Regions from separate parts of the Streptomyces sp. NPDC102441 genome, predicted to be linked through region 1. Evidence: riboswitches for the same ligand, from Rfam matches in the RefSeq annotation. Region 1 holds a riboswitch; each other region holds the start of a gene.
What was found. Region 1 has a riboswitch for cobalamin ahead of ACIREO_RS22025 (ABC transporter substrate-binding protein). Riboswitches for the same ligand answer to the same signal wherever they lie in the genome.

Region 1 (5,268 bases):
GGACGCGTCCGCACTCCTGGACAGCGTCCGCGCCGCAGTCGCCGACTGCCTCAGGGACAGTGACCCGCGCGCCGTGGCCGGGGTGGCTCTGAGCACGCAGCGTGAGTCGGTCGTCGTATGGGACACGGCGACGGGCCTGCCCGTCGCCCCTCTCGTCAGCTGGCAGGACCAGCGCGGCGTCGAGCATGCGGCCCGTCTCGGCAGGGCGGGCCGGAGCGAGGAGATCCGCCGGCGCACCGGCCTTCCGCTCGACCCGATGTTCTCCGCGCTGAAAATGTCCGCGCTCCTCGACGCGCACGACCCCTCCCGCGTACGCGGCGGTTCCGGTGCCTGGACCCTGGGCACCGTCGACGCCTACCTTCTGCACGCGCTGACGGGGGAGTCGGTCACGGAGATCGGCAACGCCTCCCGGACCCAGCTGATGGACCTGGCAACGGGCGACTGGGACACCGGACTGCTCGCGCTGTTCGGCGTCCCACGGGCGGCGCTGAGCGACATCGTCCCCTCCACCGGGCCCTTCGGGAAGATCCGCGGACTGACGCCGCTGCTCGACGGCACCCCGGTGCTCGCGGTGATGGGTGACTCGCACGCCGCGCTGTTCGCCCACGCCGGCTGGCGCCGGGGAACCGTCAAGGTCACCTACGGCACCGGCTCCTCCGTCATGGCCGTCACGGACTCGTCCCGGCCGGCGGAGGATCTGTGCACCACAGTGGCCTGGTCCACCGGACCGACGACGTACGCGCACGAGGCCAACATCCGCTCCACCGGGCGCACCATCACCTGGCTGGCCGAACTCCTCGGCTGCACACCCGAGGAGGTGCTCCGGCTCGCCTCCGACGCGGACGCCGGCGGCGCGACCCTGGTGCCGGCCTTCGGCGGCGTCGGCGCACCCTGGTGGGACGCCCGGGCCGTGCCCGTGCTCGCCGGGTTCGGCCTGGGGACCGGCCGCGCCCAACTGGCTCGCGCAGCACTGGAATCGGTCGCCTTTCAGGTGAATGACGTCCTCGCAGTCCTGCCCGGGCTGCGCCACGTCGTCGCCGACGGCGGGCTGAGCCGCTGCGACGAGCTCATGCGACTGCAGGCCGACATCAGTGACATGACCGTGGCCCGTACACCGCATCACGAACTCTCCGCGATGGGAGCGGCCCATCTGGCCGGTCTCGGCGCCGGCCTGTGGACGGCCGGCGAGCTGGAACGGCGTGCCGACAGCGGTCTGAGGATCTTCGCACCCGCCTGGGAGGACGCCCGCCGGAGCGATGCCGTCGCCCGCTGGCACCAGCGCCTCGGGGCCGCTCGCGACCTCGGGGCACGCGCGAGGTGAGGGACACCATGACCACCGGCGCGAGCGAGCGCCCCGCGAATAGAATGGCCCGCGACGGTGCGGTGCGATCCGGCGCCTGACTCTCGGGACCAAGGAAGTTGGAGGCATGGTGGCGGTGGCGTCGTCCACTCCCAGCCCGGACCACATCCGGCTGCTGGTCAAGGTGGCTCGTATGTACCACGAGCGCGGCGTGAGGCAGCCGGAGATCGCGGCGCATCTCCATATGTCCCAGCCCCGCGTCTCCCGCCTCCTCAAGGAAGCGGTCGACCGGGGTGTGGTCCGTACGGTGGTGGTCTCACCCGAAGGCGTGCACGCCGAGCTGGAGGATGCGCTGGTCGAGCGCTACGGCCTGCGTGACGCGGTCGTGGTCGAGACGGAGGGATCGGGCGCCGACGTCATTCCGGCCCTCGCCGCGGCGACCGCCACCTATCTGGACGCCACGCTCAAGGGAGGCGATGTCATCGGCGTGTCCTCGTGGAGCGCCACCCTGCTGGAATCGGTCAAGGTCATGCGGGCCAAGACCTCGTCCGTTGCCCATGAGGTCGTGCAGATCCTCGGCGGATCGGGGAGCCCGGAGGTGCAGTTGCACGCCACACGGCTGACGAGCCGCCTGGCGGAACTCACCGGGGCGCGGCCGGTCTTCGCCCCTTCCGCGGCGCTGGTCGGCAGCCGCGAGCTGCGTGACCTGCTCTCGCGGGAGCCGGCCATGGCGGAGGTCATGCAGGCGTGGTCCCGCATCACGCTGGCCGTTCTGGGCATCGGCAGCCTGGACCCGTCGCCGTTGCTGCGCCGCTCGGGCAACGCCGTCACCGCCGAGGACCAGCAGCGGCTCAGAGAGCTGGGGGCGGTCGGCGACGTATGCGCCCGCTACTTCGACGCCGAGGGCGAGCCCGTGGACGCGCCCTTCAACGACCGTCTCATCGCGATCGAGCCGGACGACCTCCGAGCCGTGGAGCGCCGGATCGGTGTGGCGGGCGGCAAGGACAAGGTGGAGGCCATCCGAGGAGCGGTGCGGGGCGGGTGGGTCAACATCCTGATCACCGATGCCGACGTGGCGCGGGACGTGTTGCGCGGCTGACCGCGGTTGCTCCGGAGCCCGGGGCGAGAGCCGGGGCACGCTCCGGCGACCTCATGGGTCACAATGAGCCCACGAGGCGACGGGGATCAGGAAGCCGGTGCGAGTCCGGCGCGGTCCCGCCACTGTGACCGGGGAGCGGTCCTTCTGTATGTCACTGTCCGCAGCCGCGGATGGGAAGGCGGAGGAGAGCGACGATCCGGGAGCCAGGAGACTGACCCGTCGCCGGTCCGACAGCAGGGGCGAGGACACCCCCGGAAAGGATCGACTGTGACGATGCATGCCCGGACGGAGCCGGGGCACCGGCCACAACCCGGCAACCGCCCTGAGCCCGGCAGACGGAGCGTGCTGGCCGCCGGCGGGGCCCTGGGGCTGGCCGCGTCCGGCCTGCTCGCCGGCTGTGGTGCGGACAGGAAGGACGGGGGAGGGGGCGACCGGTTCCGCGCAGCCTTCACGGCGGGTGGCTCGCAGGAGACCCTCGACCCCCACGTCGCCCCGAACTTCGTCGACCAGGCCCGCGCCAAGGCCCTCTACGACACCCTGGCCACCTACGCGGACGACATGTCCGTCCGCGAGCGGCTCGCGGAATCCTGGGAGAGCGACACCTCCGGCACCCGGTGGCGAATACGTCTGCGCAAGGCGGAGTTCCACGACGGGAAACCGGTCACCGCGAAGGACGTCCTCCACAGCTACCGGCGCGCCGCCGACCCCGGCACCGGCTCGCCCTCGCAGGTACTGCTCTCCGCGATCGACTTCGACGCCAGCAGGGCAGACGGCGAACGGTCGGTCGTCTTCGCACTGAAGGCGCCCAACTTCGAGTTCCCCACCGTCTTCGCAGGCCCCGGCACCGAGATCATCCCCGACGGCACGAAGGACTTTCACGAGCCCGTCGGCTCCGGCCCCTTCACCTATGTGTCGTTCACGCCCGGCGGCACCGCCCGCTACCGGCGATGGGCCGACCACTGGGACGGTGCCCCGCACATAGCGGAGCTGGAGATCGTCCCCGCGAACGAGGAGTCGGCGCGGCTCAACGCGCTGCTGTCCGGGCAGGTCCACTACGCCGCCGACATGGCCGGCGCCTCCGTGGAACGGCTGAAGCGGGAAGGCTCGACGCGACTGCTGACCGCACGGCGTGCCACCGCGCAGCAGTTGCTGCTGCGCACCGGCCGCAAGCCCTTCGACGACCCGCGGCTGGTACGGGCCGTACAGCTCGGGATCGACCGGGAGGCACTGGTCCGGGTCGCGCTGGCCGGCCACGGTGAGCCGGGGAACGACCTGTTCGGGATGGGCCTGCGCGGCTATCCGGAGGGCCTGGCGCCCCGCGAACGGGACGTCGGGGAGGCGCGGAGGCTGGTCAGGGAAGCCGGTGCGGAGGGACTGCCCGTCACCGTGGAGACCAGCCCCGTCGACGCCGCGTGGGAGGCCGCAGCGAACCTGATGGGCCGACAGCTGGGCGAGGTCGGGCTGGAGGTGACCGCCAACGTCAGGGCCTCCAGTACGTACTTCAGCGAGATCAAGACGAAGGGGGTCGCCGCCTTCAACACCACCTCCACGCTGCCGGTCTCCGACTTCCTCCAGCAACGGGTCCGCGGCGGAGCGGCCCGCAACCAGACGCAGTACACCTCGGAGGAGTTCGACGCGCTGCTGGACCGCGCCCGCACCACCCGTGGGGAGCAGGACCGGCTGGCGTTGCTCGCACGGGCCCAGAAGATCGCCCGGGACGGGTCCGGGCTGCTGGTGTGGGCCTTCTCCGACGCCAACGACGCCATCGGCCCGTCGGTGAGCGGCCTGCGCGCCGCACCGCCGAACTCGCACGACTGGGCCCGGTTCGACCGGGTCCGCGTCGGCTGACGTGCGCGCCTACCTTCTTCGGCGTTCCCTGCTGGCGGTCCTCCAGTGCCTGGTGGTGCTGGTCGCCGTGTTCGCCGTCGGTTCACTGCTGCCCGGTGACACGGCGGACGTGCTCCGCGGCGAACTCGGCACGCCCGAACAGGTGGCCGCGCTCCGTACACAGCTGGGTCTGGACGAGCCTGCCTGGACCCGCTTCGGGCACTGGCTCGGCAGCCTGTCCAGCGGTCACTTCGGGAACTCCCTGACGACCGGGCTGCCGGTGGGTGACGACATCGGCAGCCGCATCGGCGTGACGCTGCTGCTGGGCCTGCCCGCGCTGGTACTGGTCACGGTGCTCGCGCCGCTGCTGGGCACGGTGTCCGGGCTGCGGGAGGGCAGCCGCGTCGACCGGACGTTGAACACGGCCGCCGTCGTGCTGCACGCGGTCCCGGAGTTCGTGCTCGGGTTGCTGCTGGTCGCCTCGGTGTCGCTGGCGGCCGGGCTGCTGCCGGCCACCGCCATCGGCATGGACACGGCCGCGCTGGTGGCGCAGCCGGCTGTCCTGGTGCTGCCGGTCACCGTACTGACGGCCAGGCACCTGTGTGATCTGGCACGGCAGATCCGCGCCGGTGTGGCGGCGGGGCGGCACGGGCCGGTCGCCGAGCACCTGCGGCTGCTCGGGATGCGGGAACGGACGGTGGTGCTGCGCCATGTGCTGCCGGGGGCCCTGGGCCCCGCCGCGCAGCAGTTCGCCCGCTGCGTGGAGGGGCTGCTGGGCGGTGCCGTGCTGGTGGAGGCGGTGTTCGGCTTCCGGGGGCTGGGGGGCGGCTTCGTCGAGTCGGTGCAGAACCGGGACCTGCCCCAGGTGCAGACGTACGCGCTGCTGTTCGCCGGAACAGCCGTCGCGGTGAACCTCGTCGGTGACCTGGTCGCCCACCGGCTGGCACCGCGCCGGGAGGTGACGGCATGACCGCGCCGGAGAAGGCCGGCTGCGCGCGTACCGGCAGGCGACGCCGTCCGTGGATCGCTCTGGTACTGCTCG
Region 2 (5,268 bases), on a different contig from region 1:
GGTGGAGGTCGCCAAGACGATCTCCGGCGGGATCATCAACGAGAACGGCCTCAGAACCGAGGTCATCTTCGCGGCGCTCGTCGGCGCGATCCTGTGGAATCTGCTGACCTGGCTGGTCGGCCTGCCCTCCAGTTCCTCCCACGCACTCTTCGGCGGCCTCATCGGTGCCGCGGTCATGTCCGCCGGCTGGTCCTCGATCAACGGCGGAACCGTCGTCACGAAGGTCCTGCTGCCCGCGATCGCCGCGCCCGTCGTGGCCGGTCTCGCCGCGCTGCTGGCCACGAAGCTGACGTACCGCCTCAACCGGAAGATCACCGACGAGGCCCAGCTGAAGTCGACCGCGAAGGGGTACCGCGCCGGCCAGATCGCCTCGGCCGGTCTCGTCTCGCTCGCCCACGGCACCAACGACGCACAGAAGACCATGGGCATCATCACCCTGGCCCTGGTCACCGGGGGCGTCCTCTCCCCCGGCTCCAACCCGCCGGTCTGGGTCATCGCCTCAGCCGGTATCGCCATCGCGATGGGCACCTACCTCGGCGGCTGGCGCATCATCCGCACGATGGGCAGCGGCCTCACCGACCTGCGCCCGCAGCAGGGCTTCGCGGCCCAGACGAGCGCGGCCACGGTCATCCTGGCCTCCTCGCACCTCGGCTTCTCCCTCTCCACCACGCAGTCCTGCTCGGGCGCCGTCATGGGCGCGGGTCTCGGACGCAAGGGAGGCACGGTCCGCTGGTCCACCGCCACCCGGATGTTCGTGGCCTGGGGCCTGACCCTGCCCGCCGCCGGTCTGATGGGCGCGGGCGCCGAGTTCCTGACCAAGCAGGGCCCCTGGGGCGTCACGGCCGTCGCCGTCCTGCTCATCGCGGGCTCCAGCGCCATCTGGCTGCTGTCGCGCCGCAAGCCGGTCGACCACAACGACGTGGCCCCGGGCGCCGAGGCCGCGGGCGTCGTCACCACCGCAGTCGCGGCGGTCAGCCCGCCGCCCGCCGGTACCGTCGCACCGGAGTTCAAGACCACCATCCCGGCCCCGGCTCCGACGGCCGGAACCCCGGCCGACCCGGCCACGGTGTAAGGACAGATCCGCATGAACATCGACTGGGCAGCTCTCGCCTCCGTCTTCGGCGTCAGCCTCGTGGTCACCGTCGCACTGGTCGGCCTCTTCACCCTCGGCGTCACGGGTCTCGCCAGGCAGACGTCGACGGCGCAGAGCGGCGGTGGCGGCGGCGCCCTGGCGCGCACCGGCGCGTACGCCTGCTTCGCACTGTGCCTGGCGGCCGTCGCGTACGGGATCTATCTGATCGTCGCCTGAGAGGCCGTCAGGCAGCACACCGGGCCGGACACACGTGGTGTGTCCGGCCCGGTGTGCGTATCGGCACAGCCTCGCAGGTCAACGGCAGGTTGACGGGCGTTCGCGGGGCATGGTGGACTGCCGGAGCCATTCAGGCCGACCGGTGCCGGTCGGCCTGACGGCGACAGGAGAGGAAGCCGGTGCGAATCCGGCGCGGTCCCGCCACTGTCACCGGGGAGCAGCCTCCATACGGAAGTCACGGTCCGCCACCGCGGACTGGAAGGCCGGAGGAACTGCGGATCCGGAAGCCAGGAGACTCTCGTCGCCGGTCACGTCGAACCAGGGCGCGGACCCTGAGTGAGGACACACGCCATGCCCGGCTGCCCTGCGTCGCCCGCCGCACCACCTGCCACCGAGGTCCTTCGAGGCGCGACGGCCGGCTGAGCGGTGCGAGCCGACCGCATCTTCGCGTACGGCGCCGCCGCAGGGCTGATCGGCGACCTGCTGCTCGGTGATCCCCGGCGGGGCCACCCCGTCGCCGCCTTCGGGCGTGGTGCGGCGGGCGCCGAGAGCCGGCTGTGGCGCGACCACCGCGGCTGGGGCGCCCTGCACACGCTCGTCTGCGCCGGTGGTGCCACGGGCGCCGCCGCGCTGGCCGCCCGTGCCGTACGGAACCGTCCCGCCGCAGCCGTGGCGCTGACCGCCGCCGCCACCTGGTCCGTCGTCGGGGGCACCTCGCTGGGCCGCGAGGCCCGGGCCATCGGCGGGGCGCTGGCCGCCGGGGACATCGAGCTCGCCCGGGAGCGGCTGCCGCATCTGTGCGGCCGCGATCCGCAGGCGCTGGACGGGCAGCAGATCGCCCGCGCGGTGGTGGAGTCCGTCGCCGAGAACACCTCCGACGCCGTCGTGGGAGCCCTCGTGTGGGGCGCGCTGGGCGGGGTGCCGGGACTGGTCGCCTTCCGGGCGGTCAACACGCTCGACGCCATGGTCGGGCACAAGTCGCCCCGCTACCGGCGCTACGGCTGGGCGTCGGCCCGGCTCGACGACGTCGCCGGCTGGCCCGGGGCCCGGCTCACCGCCCTGCTCGCCGTGGCCGCCGGGGGGCGCCCGCGCGAGGCGGCCCGGGCCTGGCGGGCCGACGCGGGGAGGCATCCCAGTCCCAACGCGGGCCCGGTGGAGGCCTCGTTCGCGGGTGCGCTCGGCGTACGGCTGGGCGGGACCCTCGCGTACGGCGGGCGGGTCGAGCACCGGCCGGTGCTCAACGGCGAGGCCGGCCGGGACGTGCGGGTCACGGACATCGAACGCGCGGTGCGGCTGTCGCGCCGGGTGAGTGTGCTGGCCCTCGCCGTGTGTGCGGCGGGGCGGTCGGCCATGGGACGGAGAGTCGGATGAGCGGCGGGCTGCTGGTCGCGGGAACCACTTCGGACGCGGGCAAGAGCGTCGTCACGGCCGGGATCTGCCGGTGGCTCGTGCGCCGGGGTGTGAAGGTCGCGCCGTTCAAGGCGCAGAACATGTCGCTGAACTCGTTCGTCACCCGCGAGGGTGCGGAGATCGGCCGCGCCCAGGCGATGCAGGCGCAGGCGGCCCGGGTGGAGCCCTCGGCGCTGATGAACCCGGTGCTGCTCAAACCGGGCGGCGACCGGTCGAGCCAGGTCGTCCTGATGGGGAAGCCGGTCGGCGAGATGAGTGCGCGCGGCTACCACGGCGGGCGCCAGGAGGCGCTGCTGGGGACGGTCGTGGACTGTCTGGAGCAGCTGCGGAGCACGTACGACGCCGTGATCTGCGAGGGGGCGGGCAGCCCGGCCGAGATCAACCTACGGCGCACGGACATCGTGAACATGGGGATCGCGCGGGCCGCGCGCTTTCCCGTGCTGGTGGTCGGCGACATCGACCGGGGCGGCGTGTTCGCCTCGTTCTTCGGCACGACGGCGCTGCTGAGCCCGGAGGACCAGTCGCTGGTCGCCGGGTACCTCGTCAACAAGTTCCGCGGTGACGTGTCGCTGCTGGAGCCGGGGCTCGACATGCTGCTCGGGCTCACGGGGAGGCGGACGTACGGGGTGCTGCCCTACGCCCACGGTCTGGGCATCGACGAGGAGGACGGGCTGCGCGTGTCGATGCGCGGCACCGTACGGGAGTCGGCCGTGGCGCCGCCGCACGGCGAGGACGTGCTGCGGGTCGCGGTGTGCGCCGTACCCCTGATGTCGAACTTCACCGATGTGGACGCGCTGGCGGCCGAGCCGGGTGTGGTGGTGCGGTTCGTGGACCGGGCGGAGGAGCTCGCCGACGCGGACCTCGTGATCGTGCCCGGTACGCGGGGCACCGTGAAGGCCCTGGCGTGGCTGCGCGAGCGGGGACTCGCCGACGCGCTGCGGCGGCGGGCAGCCGAGGGGCGCCCGGTGCTGGGGATCTGCGGCGGGTTCCAGGTCCTCGGCGAGCGCGTCGAGGACGACGTGGAGTCGCGGGCCGGGGTGGTCGAGGGGCTCGGACTGCTGCCGGTGCGGGTCCGCTTCGGCCGGGAGAAGGTCCTGGGGCGTCCCGTCGGGTCGGCGCTCGGGGAGCCGGTGGAGGGGTACGAGATCCATCACGGCGTCGCCGAGGTGAACGGCGGCGAGCCCTTCCTGGACGGGTGCCGGGTGGGCTCGGTCTGGGGGACGCACTGGCACGGGTCGCTGGAGAGCGACGCGTTCCGGCGGGCGTTCCTGGGCGAGGTCGCGCGGGCCGCCGGACGGCGGTTCACCGCGGCGCCGGACACGAGCTTCGGCGCGTTGCGGGAGGAGCAGCTGGACCGGCTGGGGGACCTGATCGAGGAACACGCCGACACGGACGCCCTGTGGCGGCTGATCGAGACCGGCGCGCCGGAGGGCCTGCCGTTCATCCCGCCGGGTGCGCCGTCCGCGCCCGGTCATGCAGTTGTGGTTGCGACAGAGGAGGCCCTGTGAGTACGCCCTATCCCTTCACCGCCATCGTCGGGCAGGACGACCTGCGGCTGGGACTCCTGCTCAACGCGGTCAGCCCCGCCGTCGGCGGGGTCCTGGTCCGGGGTGAGAAGGGCACCGCGAAGTCCACCGCCGTACGCGCGCTCGCCGCGCTCATGCCCGAGGTCGAGGTCGTGGCGGGGTGCCGCTTCTCGTGCGCCCCGGGCGCGCCCGATCCGGCGTGTCCCGACGGCCCCCATGAGGCGGGTACGGGCGTGTCGCGTCCGGCGCGGACCGTGGAGCTTCCGGTCGGCGCGTCCGAGGACCGGCTCGTCGGGGCGCTCGATATCGAACGGGCTCTCTCCGAGGGTGTGAAGGCCTTCGAGCCGGGGCTCCTCGCCGACGCCCATCGCGGGATCCTGTACGTCGACGAGGTCAATCTCCTCCACGACCATCTGGTGGACCTGCTGCTCGACGCGGCGGCCATGGGTGCCTCGTACGTCGAGCGCGAAGGTGTCTCCGTGCGGCATGCCGCACGCTTCCTCCTTGTCGGGACCATGAATCCCGAGGAAGGCGAACTGCGCCCCCAGCTGCTGGACCGCTTCGGGCTGACCGTCGAGGTGGCGGCCTCGCGTGACACGGACCTGCGCGTCGAGGTCGTACGGCGCAGGCTCGCCTACGACGACGATCCGGCCGGGTTCGCCGCGCGGTGGGCCGACGAGGAGAACGCGTTGCGCGAGCGGATCGTCGCCGCGCGCGCCCTGCTCCCCCGTGTGGTGCTCGGCGACGGCGTGTTGCGGCAGATCGCCGCGACGTGCGCCGCGTTCGAGGTCGACGGGATGCGCGCCGACATCGTCATGGCCCGCACGGCGACGGCGCTGGCCGCGTGGGCGGGACGTGAGGAGGTCGTCGCGGACGACGTGCGGCAGGCCGCGCTCCTGGCACTCCCCCACCGGCGCCGGCGCAATCCGTTCGACGCGCCCGGGCTGGACGAGGACAAGCTGGACGAGGCGCTCCAGGACGCGGCGGACGGGGAAGGCGGGGGCGACGACGATCCGGACCCCG
Region 3 (5,268 bases), on a different contig from region 1:
TCGAGAGGGTGGACCTGACCCTCGACCGGCGCTACTACCCCGAGGGCGGCCTGACCGTGAAGGCTCCCGGCACCTCCGGCTCGGCGCGCTACATCCAGGCGGCGCGGGCGGACGGGGACGCGTACGGGAAGACCTACCTGACCACCGAGGACATCCGCTCCACGCGCGACCTGTCCTTCGAGGTCGGCACGGAGCCCTCGCAGTGGGGAACATCGGCGGACGCGGCACCGCCCGCCCTGAAGTGAGGTTCTGAGCGGGTGTCGAACCGGCCGGGGAGCGTCGAGCGCCCCGGCCGGTTCCGGTCGTCAGGACGACGGGAGCTCGCCGCGGACCGTGCGGGCCGCTGCCACGAGGTTCTCCAGCGCCGCGCGGGTCTCAGGCCAGCCACGGGTCTTGAGTCCGCAGTCCGGGTTGACCCACAGCCGTCCGGCCGGGATCGCCCTCAGCCCGGTGCGCAGCAGTTCGGCGGCCTCCTCGACGCTCGGCACGCGGGGCGAGTGGATGTCGTACACGCCGGGTCCCGCCTCGCGCGGGTATCCGTGCTCCGCCAGCTCATGGGCGACCTGCATGTGGGAACGGGCGGCCTCCAGACTGATCACATCGGCGTCGAGGTCGTCGATGGCCTGGACGACGTCACCGAACTCGGCGTAGCACATGTGGGTGTGGATCTGGGTGTCCGGCCGCACCCCGCCGGTGGTGAGCCGGAACGACTCCGTCGCCCAGCCGAGATAGGCCCGGTGGTCGGCGGCGCGCAGCGGCAGGGTCTCGCGCAGCGCGGGCTCGTCCACCTGGATGACCGGCGTCCCCGCGGACTCGAGGTCGTGCACCTCGTCACGCAGGGCGAGGGCCACCTGCCGCGCGGTGTCGCCGAGAGGCTGGTCGTCGCGGACGAAGGACCAGGCCAGCATGGTGACCGGCCCGGTGAGCATTCCCTTGACCGGACGGTCGGTGAGGGACTGGGCGTACGTCGTCCAGCCCACCGTCATCGGCTCGGGGCGGGAGATGTCACCGGCAAGGACCGGCGGACGGACGTAGCGGGTTCCGTAGGACTGGACCCAGCCGTGCTGGGTGGCGAGGTAGCCGGTCAGCTGCTCCGCGAAGTACTGCACCATGTCGTTGCGTTCGGCCTCACCGTGCACCAGGACGTCCAGGCCGGTCTTCTCCTGGAAGGAGATCACTTCCTGGATCTCGGCCCTGACGCGCTCCTCGTATCCGGCCGTGTCGATGCGCCCGGTCCGCAGTCCGGCGCGGGCGGCGCGCAGTTCGGTGGTCTGCGGGAAGGAGCCGATGGTGGTCGTCGGCAGCAGGGGCAGGCCGAGGCGCGCGCGCTGGGCCGGGGCCCGTTCCCCGTACGGCTGGGAGCGGTGGGCGTCGGCCTCGGTCACCGCCGTGGTCCGGGCGCGGACGGCGGGGTCCCGGGTGACGGGGGAGTGCGCGCGGGACGCCAGGTCGGCCCGGTTGACGGCGAGTTCGGCCGCGATGGCCTCGGTGCCCCGGGTGAGTCCCCTGGCCAGGGTGACGATCTCGGCGGTCTTCTGCCGGGCGAACGCCAGCCAGCGCAGGACCTGCGGCTCGATGTCCCGTTCGGCCGCCGTGTCGAGCGGGACGTGCAGCAGCGAGCAGGAGGACGCCACGTCGATCCGTCCGGCGAGCCCGAGCAGGGTGCCCAGGGTGGAGAGCGACTTCTCCATGTCGTTGATCCAGACGTTGCGCCCGTTGACGACTCCCGCGACCAGGCGCTTCCCGGGGAGTCCCCCGACGGCGGCGAGGGCTTCCAGATTCCCGGCGGCGGCCTCCGTGAAGTCCAGTGCGAGCCCGTCCACCGGTGCCTCGGCCAGGACGGGAAGAGCCTCGCCGAGCCGGCCGAAGTAGGAGGCGACGAGCAGCCTGGGCCGGTCGGTGAGTGTGCCCAGGTGCTGGTAGGCGCGCTCGGTGGCGTCGAGTTCGGCCTGGGTGCGGTCCTGGACGAGAGAGGGCTCGTCGAGCTGTACCCACTCGGCTCCCGCCGCGCGCAGGTCGGCGAGCACCTCGGCGTACACCGGCAGCAGACGGTCCAGGAGCGTGAGCGGATCGAAGTCCGCGGCCACGCCGGGGGCCGGCTTGGAGAGGAGCAGGTAGGTGACGGGACCGACCACCACAGGCCGGGCGGACATCCCGAGGGCCACGGCTTCGTTGAGCTCGGCGACCTGTTTGGCGGAGTCCGCCGCGAAGGCGGTGTCGGGGCCCAGCTCCGGGACGAGGTAGTGGTAGTTGGTGTCGAACCACTTGGTCATCTCCAGCGGTGCGACGTCCTGCGTGCCGCGTGCCATCGCGAAGTAGCCGTCGAGTGGATCGGTGGCGACTGCCTCGCGGTGGCGGGCGGGGACGGCTCCGACCATGACGGTGGTGTCCAGCACATGGTCGTAGTACGAGAAGTCCCCGGTCGGGACCTCGCCGATGCCTGCTGCGCTCAGCTGCTCCCAGTTGGCGCGGCGCAGTCCGGCGGCTGTGGCGCGGAGGGCACCGGCGGTGACACGCCCCTTCCAGTAGCCCTCGACGGCCTTCTTCAGTTCCCGGTTCTGTCCCTGCCGGGGGAAGCCGTGCACAGTGGACCGCGTTGCCGTGGTCGCGTGTTCGGTGGTCACGGAGATCTCCTTCGCGAGATGGATCCCTGAGATCCCGGAGACGGGACGAGAGCGCGAAGGGTGACGTACCGGACGGGCGCCGAGCGACGCGGGGATCCGTCAGGTATGTACGCCGACCCGCCCACGAGGTCACCGGGATGTCCGCGCGCGGTTCGTTCGCGCGCGGGCAGATGGCAGGTCTTCGGACTCGCGGGCACGCCCTCCAGGAGGACACCTAATGGCCGTCGCTTCCCAGGCCCGGTACGTCGGACCCAGTGCGTATGACGGCGGTCGTTCCCGCTCACCGCTGCGGGGCAGTCCCGGAATTCCACCGGGTTCCCTCTTGCGACGCATCCCGCATGGCGGACGGGGCGAACCAGCTGCGCCCTCCAGCCTACGGGGCCGTCCGAGGCCGCGGTGCGCCAGGTCCAGCATGCGGATGGTGGAGGCGCCGGCTCACCCAGGACCCGTGTTCCGGGCCCAGATGCGCTGAAGGGCCCGGTAGTCGATCACCGTGATGCCCTCCCGGGCCACCGCTTCCCATGCCCCCGGCGACGTCAGGAACGCGTGGTCCGTACGGCGCACCGGCCGGCCGCCGTCGACGGTCCCCGGCTCCTGGCCGCCGAGACCGGGATGGACGGCCCATTCGCTGAGTCCGGCCGGCAGATCGTGGAGCAGCCTCACATAACGGGCAGCCTTGTCCTCCGTCGCGAGGGAGAAGCTGTCCAGGAAGTCATGGTCGACGACGGGCAGCGCCCGACGCCGCATCGCCCGTAGCCCCGGCTCGAGCCATACGCGGACGGCGAGCCCGTACTCCGCGGCCAGCCCTGCGGTCAGGTCGAGGATGTCGTCGCGGCCGCCGTCGGCCAGGCAGTGGAAGTCCAGGTGGGTGGGCGTGAGCCCCGCATCGGTGACGGCCTCGATCTGCGCGCGGAACTCGGTCTCGACCTCGTCGGGCCGGGCCCTGCCGAGGACGGCGGCGCGCCCGTCAGGGGTGGGCTCGAAGAAGCCGCCCGCGGAGTCGAGCAGGGAGGGAACCCTCTCCTTGGCGGTCAGGGGACCCCAGGGCCGGTGCGGCGTCTCGCACACCATCGTGAGGTGGATCCCGAACGGGATCCACGGCCGCCGCCGGAGCATCCGCACGGCGTCCGGTGCCGCCGGACACACGGTCATGAGGCTGCACGAACTGGCGATCCCCTGCTCGATCGACTCGATCACCGCGGCGTTGATCGAGGGATCCATACCGAAGTCGTCGCAGTTGACGATCAGCAGGCGGGCATCGGGCGGAAATCCCAGGGCCCGGTTCCACCGCGCCGAGGACGTCACGGGCGGGGGTCCGACGGCTTCTCGATCCATGCCCGCAGTCTGGGCCCCGCCCTGACGATCGCGCACATGGATTTGTGCGTGCAGTAGGCGACCCGGCGTTGTCGAAGCGCGTTGTTGAAGCGCTTCGACAAACACTCGCTACCGCCAGGTCTATTGACACCCCGATGCGGTGCTGCCATCTTCGAAGCGTTTCGACGATCATGGCCTGGGGACCCGGTCCTGGCCCGAACCTGAGGACAGACCATGGTGCTCTTCGACAATCCCGTGATTCCCGGCTTCAGCCCGGATCCGAGCATCTGCCGCGTGGGCGAGGACTACTACGTGGCGACGTCCAGCTTCGAATACGTACCCGGCGTGCCGCTGTGGCACAGCCGGGACCTCGTCCACTGGCGGCTGATCGGACACGCCCTGGACCGGCCTTCGCAGCTGGAGCTGCCTGACACGGCTCCGTCCTCGTGCGGGGTGTACGCGCCCACACTGCGGTACCACGACGGCCGGTTCTGGATGATCACGACCGTGGTCGCCGGTGCCGGCAACGTCCTGGTGACCGCCGAGGATCCCGCCGGTCCGTGGTCGGACCCTGTGCCGGTCGGCGTGCCCGGCATCGACCCCGATCTGGCCTGGGACGACGAGGGCGACTGCTGGTGCGTGTTCTCCCACGGTGGGATCCGCGGGGTGCGCATCGAGCCGAAGACGGGCGAACTGCTCGGTGAGCCGGTGGAGATGTGGTCGGGCAGCGGGCTCAAGTACCCCGAGGGCCCGCACCTCTACAGGATCGGCGACTGGTGGTATCTGCTGCTGTCGGAGGGTGGGACGGAGAGCGGGCACGCGATGTCGGTGGCCAGGGCCCGCACGCTGCCGGGCCTTTTCGAACCGCACCCGGACAACCCAGTGCTGTCCCATCGCAGTACGGATCACCCGGTGCAGAACACCGGCCACGGCGACTTGGTGCAGGCGCACGACGGCAGCTGGTGGATGGTGCTGCTGGGCACCCGGCCCCGCGGGGACACTCCTGGGTTCCACGGCATGGGGCGTGAGACGTTCCTGGCACCGGTGCGATGGGAGGACGAATGGCCGCTGCCGGGGCCGCTGGGACTCCGCGCCGAGGCGCCGGGACTGACTCGGCGCCCCTGGCCCGCCGAGCCGCACCGCGACGACTTCGACTCCCTCGCACTCGCACCCTGCTGGGTGTCGCCAAGACGGCGCGATCCGGACGACGTCCGCCTCGACGAGAGGCCGGGCCACCTGGTGCTGCACGCCCGGGCGGACGGCATGGACAAGCCCGGCGGGGTGTTCGTGGGGCGGCGTCAGCGCGATCCCGACTGCGGGGCGCGGACGC

Region 2: linked by a shared signal. The riboswitch ahead of ACIREO_RS35985 (cobalamin biosynthesis protein) and the one ahead of ACIREO_RS22025 (ABC transporter substrate-binding protein) in region 1 are both predicted to bind cobalamin.
Region 3: linked by a shared signal. The riboswitch ahead of metE (5-methyltetrahydropteroyltriglutamate--homocysteine S-methyltransferase) and the one ahead of ACIREO_RS22025 (ABC transporter substrate-binding protein) in region 1 are both predicted to bind cobalamin.

Annotation. Positions count from the first base shown of each region.
Region 1 is NZ_JBIWKH010000009.1:332,757-338,024, forward strand. It holds gene ACIREO_RS22015 (FGGY family carbohydrate kinase) at 1-1,321, shown strand, start outside; gene ACIREO_RS22020 (sugar-binding transcriptional regulator) at 1,428-2,399, shown strand; cobalamin riboswitch at 2,485-2,613, shown strand; gene ACIREO_RS22025 (ABC transporter substrate-binding protein) at 2,673-4,247, shown strand; gene ACIREO_RS22030 (ABC transporter permease) at 4,249-5,196, shown strand; gene ACIREO_RS22035 (ABC transporter permease) at 5,193-5,268, shown strand, end outside.
Region 2 is NZ_JBIWKH010000022.1:52,634-57,901, forward strand. It holds gene ACIREO_RS35975 (anion permease) at 1-1,072, shown strand, start outside; gene ACIREO_RS35980 (hypothetical protein) at 1,085-1,309, shown strand; cobalamin riboswitch at 1,478-1,607, shown strand; gene ACIREO_RS35985 (cobalamin biosynthesis protein) at 1,736-2,680, shown strand; gene ACIREO_RS35990 (cobyric acid synthase) at 2,677-4,227, shown strand; gene ACIREO_RS35995 (putative cobaltochelatase) at 4,224-5,268, shown strand, end outside.
Region 3 is NZ_JBIWKH010000003.1:32,693-37,960, reverse strand. It holds gene ACIREO_RS06420 (GH92 family glycosyl hydrolase) at 1-245, shown strand, start outside; gene metE (5-methyltetrahydropteroyltriglutamate--homocysteine S-methyltransferase) at 306-2,624, opposite strand; cobalamin riboswitch at 2,779-2,999, opposite strand; gene ACIREO_RS06410 (polysaccharide deacetylase family protein) at 3,060-3,959, opposite strand; gene ACIREO_RS06405 (glycoside hydrolase family 43 protein) at 4,173-5,268, shown strand, end outside.